Linked DNA regions of Solidesulfovibrio fructosivorans JJ]. The protein of the gene in region 2 binds, or shares a complex with, the protein of the main gene of each other region. Links are inferred from orthologs where the notes say so. Each region holds a gene or a part of one and is shown on either strand. Other genes may lie near its edges.

Region 1 (4,484 bases), on a different replicon or contig from region 2:
GGACACAACGACCCGGCACGTCCGAAGCGACCCAGCGCGATCCTCCTCTATAAGGATAAGGCGGAGTGACGCGGGCCGGGTTGCGCCCCGGCCATGATATGCTACCGTTAGTTCCAAACCGTGCGTGAGCGCGAAACGAACCAAGGAGGACGATATGCGCAAAGTGCTGGCGACCCTGGCTGTGCCCCTGGCCCTGATCCTGATGTTGGCGGCCGGATGCGGCAAGTCGGACGAAGAAAAGGCCGAAAAGAAACCCGCCGCGCCCACGGCCCAGGACGTCAAAACCGACGTGTCCAAGGCCGCCGAGACCACGGCCGCCTATACCAAGGACCAGCTGGACAAGATGCGGACGGACGCCGCGGCGCGGCTGGCGGCCATGGACAAGGAGATCGACGCGCTCTCGGCCAAGGCGGCGACCCTGACCGACCAGGCCAAGGCCGACGCCCAAAAGCAACTGGATGCCCTCAAAGCCGAGCGGGCGGACGCCGGGGCCAAGCTCGACGCTCTCAAGGCGGCTGGCCAGGATGCCGCCAAGGACCTCAAGACCAGCTTCGACGCGGCCATGGACAAACTGACCAAGGGCTACGAAGCGGCCAAGAAGGAAATACAGAAGTAGTCCCTCGCTTTCTGCCCGGGCCGTGCGGCGTTTGCCCGTTCGGCCCGGGCCCGCGCCGCGTCACCGGATCGTCACCGGCCTTCTTTAGGGATGGGACAACGAAATTCCCCGGGAGGACGATCATGTTGCGGGTCCTTTTCATCTGCGTGCACAACAGCGCCAGGAGCCAGATGGCCGAGGCGTATCTCGAAAAATTCTGCGGCGACGCGGTCGAGGTCAGAAGCGCCGGCCTCGATCCCACCCGCGTCAATCCCCTGGTGGTCACGGTCATGGCCGAGGAGGGGATCGACCTGTCCGGAAAAGGGACGCGCAAGGTCTTCGACCTGTACCGGGACGGCCTGCTCTTCGATTATGTGGTCACGGTGTGCGAGGAATCCCTCGAAGGCCAGTGCCCGGTGTTTCCGGGCGTCACCCACCGCCTGCACCTGCCCTTTCCCGACCCGGCCAAGGCGGAGGGGACCGAGGCGGAAAAGCTGGCCGTGGTGCGGACCATCCGCGACAGCATCCGCGAGCGCATGCGTTCCCTGGCCGACCAGATCAGGGCCGAAGGGGGCAAACGCCCCGGGGACACATGGGAAGGCGGGAAAAACGCTTGAGCCCGAAAAAGAACATCCTTTTCCTGTGCACCGGCAACGCCTGCCGCAGCCAGATGGCCGAAGGCTTCGCCCGGGCGCTCAAGGCCGATGTCCTCAATCCGTACTCGGCCGGCGTGGAGCGCCACGGCCTCGACCCCAGGGCCGTTGCCGTCATGGCCGAGGCCGGCGTGGACATCTCGGGCCAGACATCCAAACTGGTCGCCGACCTGCCGCCGGACGTGGCTTTCGACGCCGTGATTACCCTCTGCGGCGCGGCCCACGATACCTGCCCCTTTTTTCCGGGAACCGTCGAAAAGCGCCACGCCGGCTTCGACGACCCGCCCGCCCTGGCCGCCGGCGCGGCCTCCGAAGAAGAAGCCCTCGACCACTACCGCCGCGTCCGCGACGCCATTCGGGAATTTGTGGTGAAGGAGTTTTAGGAGATGGAAGATGTGCGAGAGGGGAACCCTTTTTGAAAAAAGGGTTCCCCTCTCGCGCTCTCCCCTCCCCAAAACTTTTACCGGTTACGGATGTGATAACGATAACAAGCTGTAACCGTTAAAAGTTTTTTGAAAGGGGGTCCGGGGGGAAACTTTTTTTCAAAAAAGTTTCCCCCCGGTTCCTCGCTGCCGTATCCTTTATCCTCCAACCTCCAGTTCCCGGACGCCGTCCGGGCCGGCCACCACGATGCACGAGGCCAGGCCGACGAAGAGGCCGTGTCCGGCCACGCCGGCCCGGGCGTCGAGGCTTGTCGCCAGGGCGGCCGGGTCGGGAAGCGGGGCGAAGGCGCAATCCGCGATGACGTTGCCGCGTTCGGTGCGCATGGGGTCGCCGTCCGGGCGCTGGCGCAGGGACGGGTTGCCGCCGATCCGGCGCAGGAAGCGCAGTTCGCTGGCCAGGGCGAAGGGCGTGATCTCCACGGGCAGGGCGTGGCGTGAGCAAAGGCGCGGCGAGAGCTTGCCCGCGTCGGCCACGATGACGAGGCGCTGCGCCGCCTGGCCCACGATTTTCTCGTAGAGCAGCGCGCCGCCGCCGCCCTTGATGCAGTTGCCGGCCGGGTCGATCTCGTCGGCCCCGTCGATGGTGATATCCAGGACCGGGGCGTCGTCCAGGCCGGCCACGGGCAGGCCGGCGCGGCGCAGGGCTTCGGCCATGAAATGGGCCGCCGGCACGAAGTACGTGCCGGGGAGCTCGCCCCGCGCGGCGCGCTCGGCCAGAACGGGGACGGCGGCCACGGCCGTGGAGCCGTGTCCCATGCCCACGGCCATGCCCGGTTCGACCATGGCGGCGGCATGGGCCGCGGCGGCCCGCTTGAAGCCGGCCGTTTCCTCGGGACTGAAGGTGCTTGGCGTATCCATGGCCGCCGCATACCATGTTTTGACGACGGGGAAACCCCGATCCGGTGTCCCGCGAGGAAAAAACGTCAACCGGCCCGACGCTGTTTGCCTTTTGCCGGCAAACGGTGTTTAAGTTCAGCCGAGAAGCCCGAAACGGAGCCGGTCGTTCCCGCGACGGCATCGCCTAACCCGTCAAAAACTCTGCTGTGAGGGGACCATGCGACCTGAAAGTCTGAAAACGCGCATTTTTCTGGACGGAGCCGACCCCGAGGAAACCCGGCAGGTCATAAAGGCCCTGGGATTTCTTGACGGCCAGACCACCAATCCGAGCCTTCTGGCCAAAAATCCCGAGGCCCAGGCCCACAAGACCCAGGGGAACAAGTTCAGTGCCACGGCCATTTACCAGTTCTACAAGGAACTGTGCCAGGAACTCTCGGGGCTTTTGCCCGAGGGTTCGGTGTCCATCGAGGTCTACGCCGACGAGACGACGCCGGTTGCCCCCATGCTGGAGCAGGCGAGGGAGTTCGACACCTGGATTCCCAATGCCCACATCAAGCTGCCGACGACCACGGCCGGCCTGGAGGCGGCGAACGTGCTCACCGGCGAGGGCCGGCGCGTCAACATGACCCTGGTCTTCAGCCAGGCCCAGGCGGCGGCCGTGTATGCCGCCACAAAGGGCGCGGCGCGAGGGGCCGTGTTTCTTTCGCCCTTTATCGGCCGTCTCGACGACCGGGGCGAAAACGGCATGGACCTCATCAAGAATATCATCCGCATGTACGGGCCCGGCGACGGCCACGTGGAGGTGCTCACGGCCAGCGTGCGCTCCATGGAGCATTTTTTGTGCGCCCTGGCCGTTGGCAGCGACATCATCACCGCGCCCTACAAGATCCTCATGGATTGGGCCGAAGCCGGCCTGCCCATCCCCGGCCCGGCCTACATCTACGAACCGTCCGGCCTGGCCCCCATCGCCTACGAGCCCCTGAATCTGGACGGCCGCTGGCGGGACTACCCTATCGCCCATCCCCTCACGGACGCGGGCATGGCCAAGTTTTCGGCGGACTGGAATTCCCTGATCGACATGGAGGCCTGATCGCATTCGTTTTTCCTGGACAGGCAAACGGCCCGCCGCTTTCGCGGCGGGCTTTTTTTGTGCGGCCGGCTGTATGCATTGTATGCGTCAGGTGTATGAAAAATGGACATTCATGATGTCCGTGGCACTCTATTGATCCGGTATTCAAGCGGTTTCCGCTTTGGCACGTCTGATGCTTCATGTCGGGCGAAGCAACAACAAGGTTTCGGAACATCGGTCCGGGGCCAAAGGAGCACCATCATGAAGCGCATCATTATATTGCTGACCCTGGCCCTGGCCGTTACCGCCGCCAGCGCTTTTGCCGCCGACAATACGACTTTCACGGCCAACACGGCCAACGCCGGTCCGGCCGCCGCCGCCACAGTCGGCTGCGGTTACGGCTACGGCCCGATGGGGCCGGGGCATGGCTACGGCATGTACGGCGGTCGCCATATGGCCGGTTATGGCCACGGCTACGGTCGGGCCTGGGACGTCCAGGGGCACGGCCACCGCTACTCCCATGGCGGCAACGGCCATGGCGGCTGGGGCATGGGCTACGGCCGCGGCATGTACTAGGACAACGCCCCTCCCTGTGCCGTCCTGAACGGGAACAAGGGGTGGGAAGGCGTGGGCGGGAGGGGAGGCGCCTTGAAAAGCGGTTCCCCTTCGCGCGTTGTTTCCTGTTTCACCCACTGGCCTTTTGTCGCTGGCGCATTGACAAAATGCAATGCCGGGCACATGGGAAGAGGGGGGAATGACCGCCTTTGGGGGAAAGACTCAGGAGACGCGTATGACGTCGGCACGCGTGATGATCGTGGAAGATGAAGCCATCACCGCCATGGCCACGGGAGCCATGCTCAAGCGGATGGGCCATAAAGTGACCGCCT
Region 2 (5,941 bases):
GCGATCCAGCCCGTCATCCGGGCCGCACAGGATGCCGCAGCGGCCCGAGGTTTTGGCCGTGAGGCTTTGCAACGTCCCCGTATCGTCCGGCTTGGCCGGAGGGGCGACGCCGTCCAGGAGAACCACGGCCCCCCTGCCCCGCTGCCGGGCAAGTTCCCGCCACAGACCGGCCAGGGCGCGCACGCCGATGCGGCAGGCGGTCTCCACGCCGCAAAGTTCGAGCGTGGTCAAAAGCGGCTGAGGCCAGCTCCCGCCGCCGACACGCACGGCCGCGACCTCCGGCACCCGGGCGCAAAGGGCCGGGATGACGGCGGCGGCAAGGCGCGCCGGGGAGGCAAAGCCCGCACCGCACAGGACCACGGCGAAATCGAGGGGCGTATCCAGGCGGTCCAGGACCAGATCGTGGCCCAGAACGAGGCGCTCACGGCGATACGGAGGCATGGGGCCGCCGCAGGCGGCATAGATGGCGGCGATGCCGGTTTTCAAGAGCGAACGCTGCCGGTCCGTCACCGCGGCATAGGCCCGGGCGAAGGCGGCGTCGGCCACGCGGCCGCGTTCCATGGACGGCGGCCAGAAAGCGGCCGGCGCGTCACACTGCTCGGTATCCTGTTCCGGCATCATGGATTCTCGGAAATGTGAGCGAGAGGGGAACAAGCGGGCGGAACCAAGAACGGCACCGCCCGCCTCTTCCTTCGCATTACAACCAGCGTTTGAGCCAGTTGTGCCAGCTGCCTTCGATCTTGCGGCGCTCGGCTTCGCTCAAGGTCTTCTGGTATTCGAGGTAGGAAAGTTCGGCCCGCAGCTTGGAGTAGGCCACGACCTCCTCGAGGTCCTTGAAGTTCTCCACCGTGTACATGTAGCGCTTCCAGGCCGCGCCGTACTGGTCGGTACGCCAGTAGAAATCGGCCACGAAGAGCTCATGCTCGGCCAAGCGCTTGCGGCAGCGACGGATGTACTCCGCCGCTTCCTTGCCGTATTCGGTGTCCGGGAAAGTCTGTTGCAAAAGATAGAAGTATTGCAACGCCTCCTGGAGGTTTCCCTGCGGCATGTCGATGGATTCGGAACGCTTGAAGTTGGAAACGCCGATTTGATAGAGAACGTAGGGAATCTCTTCGCTACGCGGATGGACGGATTCGAACTCTTTGTAAGTTTCGGCGGCCGGCCCATAATCCTCGGTCAGGAAATAGGCATCGGCCAGGGCGATGGTGCCCATGGGAGTATAGGGGCTGAAGGGGTAACGGTCCTTGAGCTTGATGAAAAACTTGGCAGCCCCGTAGTAGTCCTTTTCCGACATGGCCTGTCGCCCGGCCTCGTAGAGTTCCTGGGCGGTGTCCTCCGGCGGCGGGAGGAAGTAGTAATCCATGAGCCCGGCACAACCGCCAAGAAGCAGCAGCAGGCAGGCCAACGGCAGAAAACGGCGCATCATCGCGTTCATGGTACATTCCCAAATACGGCCCGGAGGGGTCCGGGCGCATTGCGCCGGGCGCAACGCCCCCACATGGCGGCATCGCGTCCGGCGTTTTGATGCGCGTCCTCTTACCAGATGGACCAAGGGCGCACAATGGAAAAAACCGAACCCGTCCGGCCGCCTCCTTCGGAGCAACGTCCGTCCGGGTCCGGCTGTCAGCCTTGCGAGAAGCGCGAACTGATGTAGGCGTAGGCGGCATGGGCGGCGCTGGCGCCGTCGCCGACGGCCGTAGCCACCTGCCTGCAGGATTTGGAGCGGATATCGCCGGCGGCGAAAATGCCCCCGATATTGGTGCGCATTTCCGCGTCGGTCGTAATGAACCCATGGTCGTCGCGGGCCAACCCTTCGGGATAGAAGTCGCCCTGAGGCTCGAAGCCGACGAAGACGAACACGCCGTCGACGGGGATGACGTGGCAGTCGCCGCTTTTGACGTTGCGCACCTCAATGCCCGTCACGCTCTCCCCGCCCGTGATGGAACACACGATGGTCGAGCGCAGGATTTCGATGACCGGGCTCACCGAGCAGCGATCCTGGTAGCATTTCTGCCCCCGGAAATCGTCGCGACGGTGGATGAGGTAGAGCTTTTTGACCAGCCGGGACAGATAGAGGGATTCCTCAAGGGCCGAGTTGCCGCCGCCGATGACGGCCACGGTCTGTCCCCGGAAGAAGTTCCCGTCGCAAAGGGCGCAGTAGGATACGCCCTTGCCCGCGAATTCCTTTTCCCCGGGGATGCCCACCCGCTTGTAGCGGGCGCCGGTGCAAAGGACCACGGCCGTGGCCTCGATGGTCTCGTCGCCGACCGTGATGCGGTGGACGCCGTCGACGGTTTCGATGGCCCGGACCTCGTCCCCGACGCGGTCCACGGCGTAATGGCCGAGGTGGGCGGCCATGAGATCGGCCAGCTTCCAGCCCTCGATGCCGTCCGGAAATCCGGGATAGTTCTCGATCAGATGCGTCATGAGCATCTGACCGCCCGGGGACAGCTTCTCCACCATGGCCACGGACACATCGGAGCGGGCCAGATACAGGGCGGCCGTAATCCCGGCCGGGCCGCCCCCGATCACCACGGCGTCATAACGTTTCATGAACTACAAAGCCTTTTGGGTGAGCATTTCCTTGATGCTGCTTTTGGACACGGCGCCGGTGATCTGCTCGACCACCTCGCCGCCCTTGAAAAGGATCAGGGTGGGGATGGCGCGGATGCCGTACTTGCTGGGAGTGCTCGGGTTTTCGTCCACGTTCATCTTGGCCACTTTGACCTGGCCGGTGTACTCGTTGGCCAGCTCGTCGATGACGGGACCCATGGCCCGGCAAGGCCCGCACCACGGAGCCCAGAAATCCACCAGGACCGGCAGATCGCACTGCAGGGCTTCGGCCTCGAAATTCGCGTCGCTGAGTTGAATGGCCATGGTTGCATACTCCTTTTGTGGCTTGGCCGGCCGCCAGGCGGCCGGGTTATCTCCGAATTGGAATGCGGCGGAGCGTGGTCCGCCGCCTGACCGTTACGCAGTCTGCAACTTTGCAAACCTATTGCGGCTCGGGCCGCCTGTCAACAGATGGCCGCCCGAGGGAAGGCCCGGTTCGGTAATCCCAGGGCACCTTCCGCCCCCGCGGCACGGCATCGAGGTCGAGGCCGTGGGTCAGGCCGGCCCGCCCGAGCAGGCAGCCCGTGGCCGCGATCATGGTGGCGTTGTCGGCGCACAGTTTGGGTTGCGGCAAAAAAAGAGGCAGGCCGCGCCTGGCCGTCAGGTCCGTGAGCATCTCCCGGATGCGGCTGTTGGCGGCCACGCCGCCGGCGGCCAAAAGCGCGCGCACAGGCCCTGTGTCACGGGCGTCGAGCGCCCGCTCCATCTTGACGCGAAGGGTGTCCGCGATGGCGAAATTGAGCGCGGCGCAGACCTTGCGCATGGCCATGGGCCAGTCGAGCGGGTCGATAGGCCCGCCCGGGGACGGCATGACGTCCAGGCGCAACTCGGAATGGGCGGCAACGTACGTGGCCACGGCGGTTTTAAGGCCGCTGAAGCTGAAATCGAGGTTCCGGTTGTCGAGAAATGGTCTTGGGAAAAGGCCGCGCTCGGCTTCGATATCCCGGCCGAGCGCGTCGATGTAGACGCCGCCGGGATACGGCAGGTTCAGCGACTTGGCCGCCTTGTCGAAGGCCTCGCCGGCGGCGTCGTCGAGGGTGCGACCGAGCACCGCGATGTCGAGGGCCGATCGCAACAGCATGATCTGCGTGTGTCCACCGGAAACCAGCAGTCCCAGGGCCGGATACGGCACATCCCGGCCGATGGCCGCGGCCATGAGGTGGGCGTGGAGGTGGTCCACGCCGATAAGAGGCTTGCCGGCCCCCAGGGCGAGGGCCTTGGCCGTGGCCAGACCGATGAGCAGGCTGCCGAGAAGCCCCGGCCCCCGGGCCACGGCCAAGGCGTCGACATCGGCGAGGCCAAGACCCGTTTCGGTGAAAAGGGCGCGCAAAAGCGGCCCCATGCGGCGCAGATGCTCCCGCGAGGCCAGCTCCGGCACCACGCCGCCGAAAAGCGCGTGGACATCAATCTGGGAAGCGAGCTTTTCCGCCACGGGACGGCCGTCGTCGCACAGGGCCACGGCCGTCTCGTCGCAGGAGGTCTCGATGCCGAGACAAAGCATGGCGTCTTAGGACTGGCGCGCCTTGGCGTAGATTTCCACCACCTTGGCCACGTCGTTTTTGCTGCCGATAAAAAGCGGCACCCGCTGGTGCAGTTCCTCGGGTTCGATGGACAGGATGTCGCGCGCGCCGTCGCTGCCCATGCCGCCGGCCTGCTCGCACACGAAGGACAGCGGCGAGGCCTCGCACAAAAGCCGCAGCTTGCCCTTGGGCTTTTTGGGATCGCGGTGGTCGGCCGGATAGAGGAAAACGCCGCCGTAAAGCAGATTGCGGTGGAAGTCGGCCACAAGCGACCCGATGTAGCGTCCGGCGTAGGGCTGGCCGCGCAGGTTGTCCGAACCCTTGAAGTACCGGACGATCTCCTTGGTCGGTTCGTCCCAGAAATTCCAGTAGGCTTCGTTGACCGAATAGACCCGTCCGGTTTCGGGAATCTTGATGTCGGGATGGGAGAGCAGGAATTCGCCCACGCTCGGGTCCAGGGTGAAGCCGTTGACGCCCCGCCCGGTGGTGTACACCATCATGGTGGAGGTGCCGTAGAGGAAGTAACCGGCGGCCACCTGTTCGGAACCGCGCTGGAGCAGGTCGCACAGCTTGTCGCCGCCGCATTCGCCCTTGGTGCGGTAGATGGAAAAGATGGTGCCCACGTTGACGTTGGCGTCGATGTTGGACGAGCCGTCAAGCGGGTCGAAAATGAGGAAGTAATCGCCTTTGGGGAACTGGTCCGGGATGCGGACCAGGTCGGCGTTTTCCTCGGAGGCGATGGCGCAAAGCACCCCGGATCGCTCCATGCGGTGGATGAGCACCTTGTTGGCGTATTCGTCGAGCTTTTGGACCTGCTCGCCCTGGACGTTGATCTCGCCCGTAAATCCCAAAACGTCGACCAGGCCGGCTTTGCGGACTTCCCGGGAGATGATTTTGGCCGCCAGGATGAGCTCGTTTAAAAGCCGGGTGAACCGGCCGGAGGCCATGGGGGATTCCTTCTGGTGCAACAGCAAATGTTCGGTCACGGTAACTTGGGGCATGTGTTGTTCCTCCCGCCGTCATGGTTGCCGCTGGGTATGAAACGCCGACGGTGCGTGCGGTGTCGGCCTTTTTACAATGGCCCGGCGGTTCCCACAAGATTTTCCGGGGGTTGTCGCAAATAAAAAAGCCGGCGGCCCGGGCCGCCGGCCATAAAGGCGTATCGCCGCGGCGTCAGGGATTGGCCGGGGAGCCGTTCATCGGCACCCCGTGCGAAGCTTCGGGCGCGGGCGTTTGCGGCGTGGCCGCGTCCGGTGTCGCGGCTTCCGGCGCATCGGCCTTGGGCGCGGCTTTTTCATCGGACGACGCGGCGTTTGGGGCCGGTTCCGGTTTCGTGGCCCGGGCATCCCGGGCGTCGGTGACATAAATGAACTCGAGCTGGCCGACATAGCGCGCCTGCCAGAGGTACTCCCCGCCGCCGGAAGTGATTTCGCCGTTGACGGAGTCCTTGAGGAGTTCGTCCCATTTGAGCCCGGCCAGGGCCTCGCCCTGCCCGCCGCCGGCCCAGACCACGCCTTCGGTGGACAAGATGGACAGGGCATCGGGCTCCGGCGAAAATTTGGCCAGATTGCGCGGATCGAAGCTCGCGACCACAAGGCCGGCCCACTCGTTGTTCTTGAAATACGGCGCGGCCACCATGACCACGGTGCCGAATTCGTCGGTTTTGACCTGGGCCCCCATCTTGCGGACCTTGTAACGGTCGCCGAAGTCCACAAGCCCGGCGAAATCGAGCGGTCGCATGGACACGGCCGGAGCCTGGAACAGCACCGCACCGGAGGCGTCGAGCACGGACACGGCGGAGAGCCAGG

The links.
Region 1: the proteins of trxA (region 2) and DESFRDRAFT_RS19350 are in contact, whole or in part, in an NMR structure (PDB 2IPA), measured with the Bacillus subtilis proteins. The link is inferred for Solidesulfovibrio fructosivorans JJ] from one-to-one orthologs.

What each region holds. Positions count from the first base shown.
Region 1 is NZ_AECZ01000048.1:8,290-12,773, reverse strand. What follows is about bases 1-2,909. They hold DESFRDRAFT_RS19350 (arsenate reductase ArsC), read left to right. Parts: upstream 1-1,187; coding sequence 1,188-1,631; downstream 1,632-2,909. Other genes in these bases: DESFRDRAFT_RS19340 (transaldolase family protein), read left to right, coding at 2,746-2,909; rpiA (ribose-5-phosphate isomerase RpiA), read right to left, coding at 1,830-2,549; DESFRDRAFT_RS19355 (arsenate reductase ArsC), read left to right, coding at 739-1,212; DESFRDRAFT_RS19360 (sll1863 family stress response protein), read left to right, coding at 155-616. Also shown: more of DESFRDRAFT_RS19340, read left to right, coding at 2,910-3,618; DESFRDRAFT_RS20910 (hypothetical protein), read left to right, coding at 3,859-4,173; DESFRDRAFT_RS19330 (response regulator), read left to right, coding at 4,388-4,484. UniProt on the Bacillus subtilis protein: Catalyzes the reduction of arsenate [As(V)] to arsenite [As(III)]. In vitro, can dephosphorylate para-nitrophenyl phosphate (pNPP).
Region 2 is NZ_AECZ01000001.1:278,973-284,913, forward strand. The notes cover bases 1,218-4,008. They hold trxA (thioredoxin), read right to left. Parts: upstream 2,878-4,008; coding sequence 2,557-2,877; downstream 1,218-2,556. Other genes in these bases: DESFRDRAFT_RS01310 (outer membrane protein assembly factor BamD), read right to left, coding at 1,218-1,435; trxB (thioredoxin-disulfide reductase), read right to left, coding at 1,624-2,553; tsaD (tRNA (adenosine(37)-N6)-threonylcarbamoyltransferase complex transferase subunit TsaD), read right to left, coding at 2,996-4,008. In the rest of the region: DESFRDRAFT_RS01305 (hypothetical protein), read right to left, coding at 1-621; more of DESFRDRAFT_RS01310, read right to left, coding at 698-1,217; more of tsaD, read right to left, coding at 4,009-4,114; fbp (class 1 fructose-bisphosphatase), read right to left, coding at 4,121-5,134; DESFRDRAFT_RS01335 (hypothetical protein), read right to left, coding at 5,307-5,941. UniProt on the Bacillus subtilis protein: Participates in various redox reactions through the reversible oxidation of its active center dithiol to a disulfide and catalyzes dithiol-disulfide exchange reactions.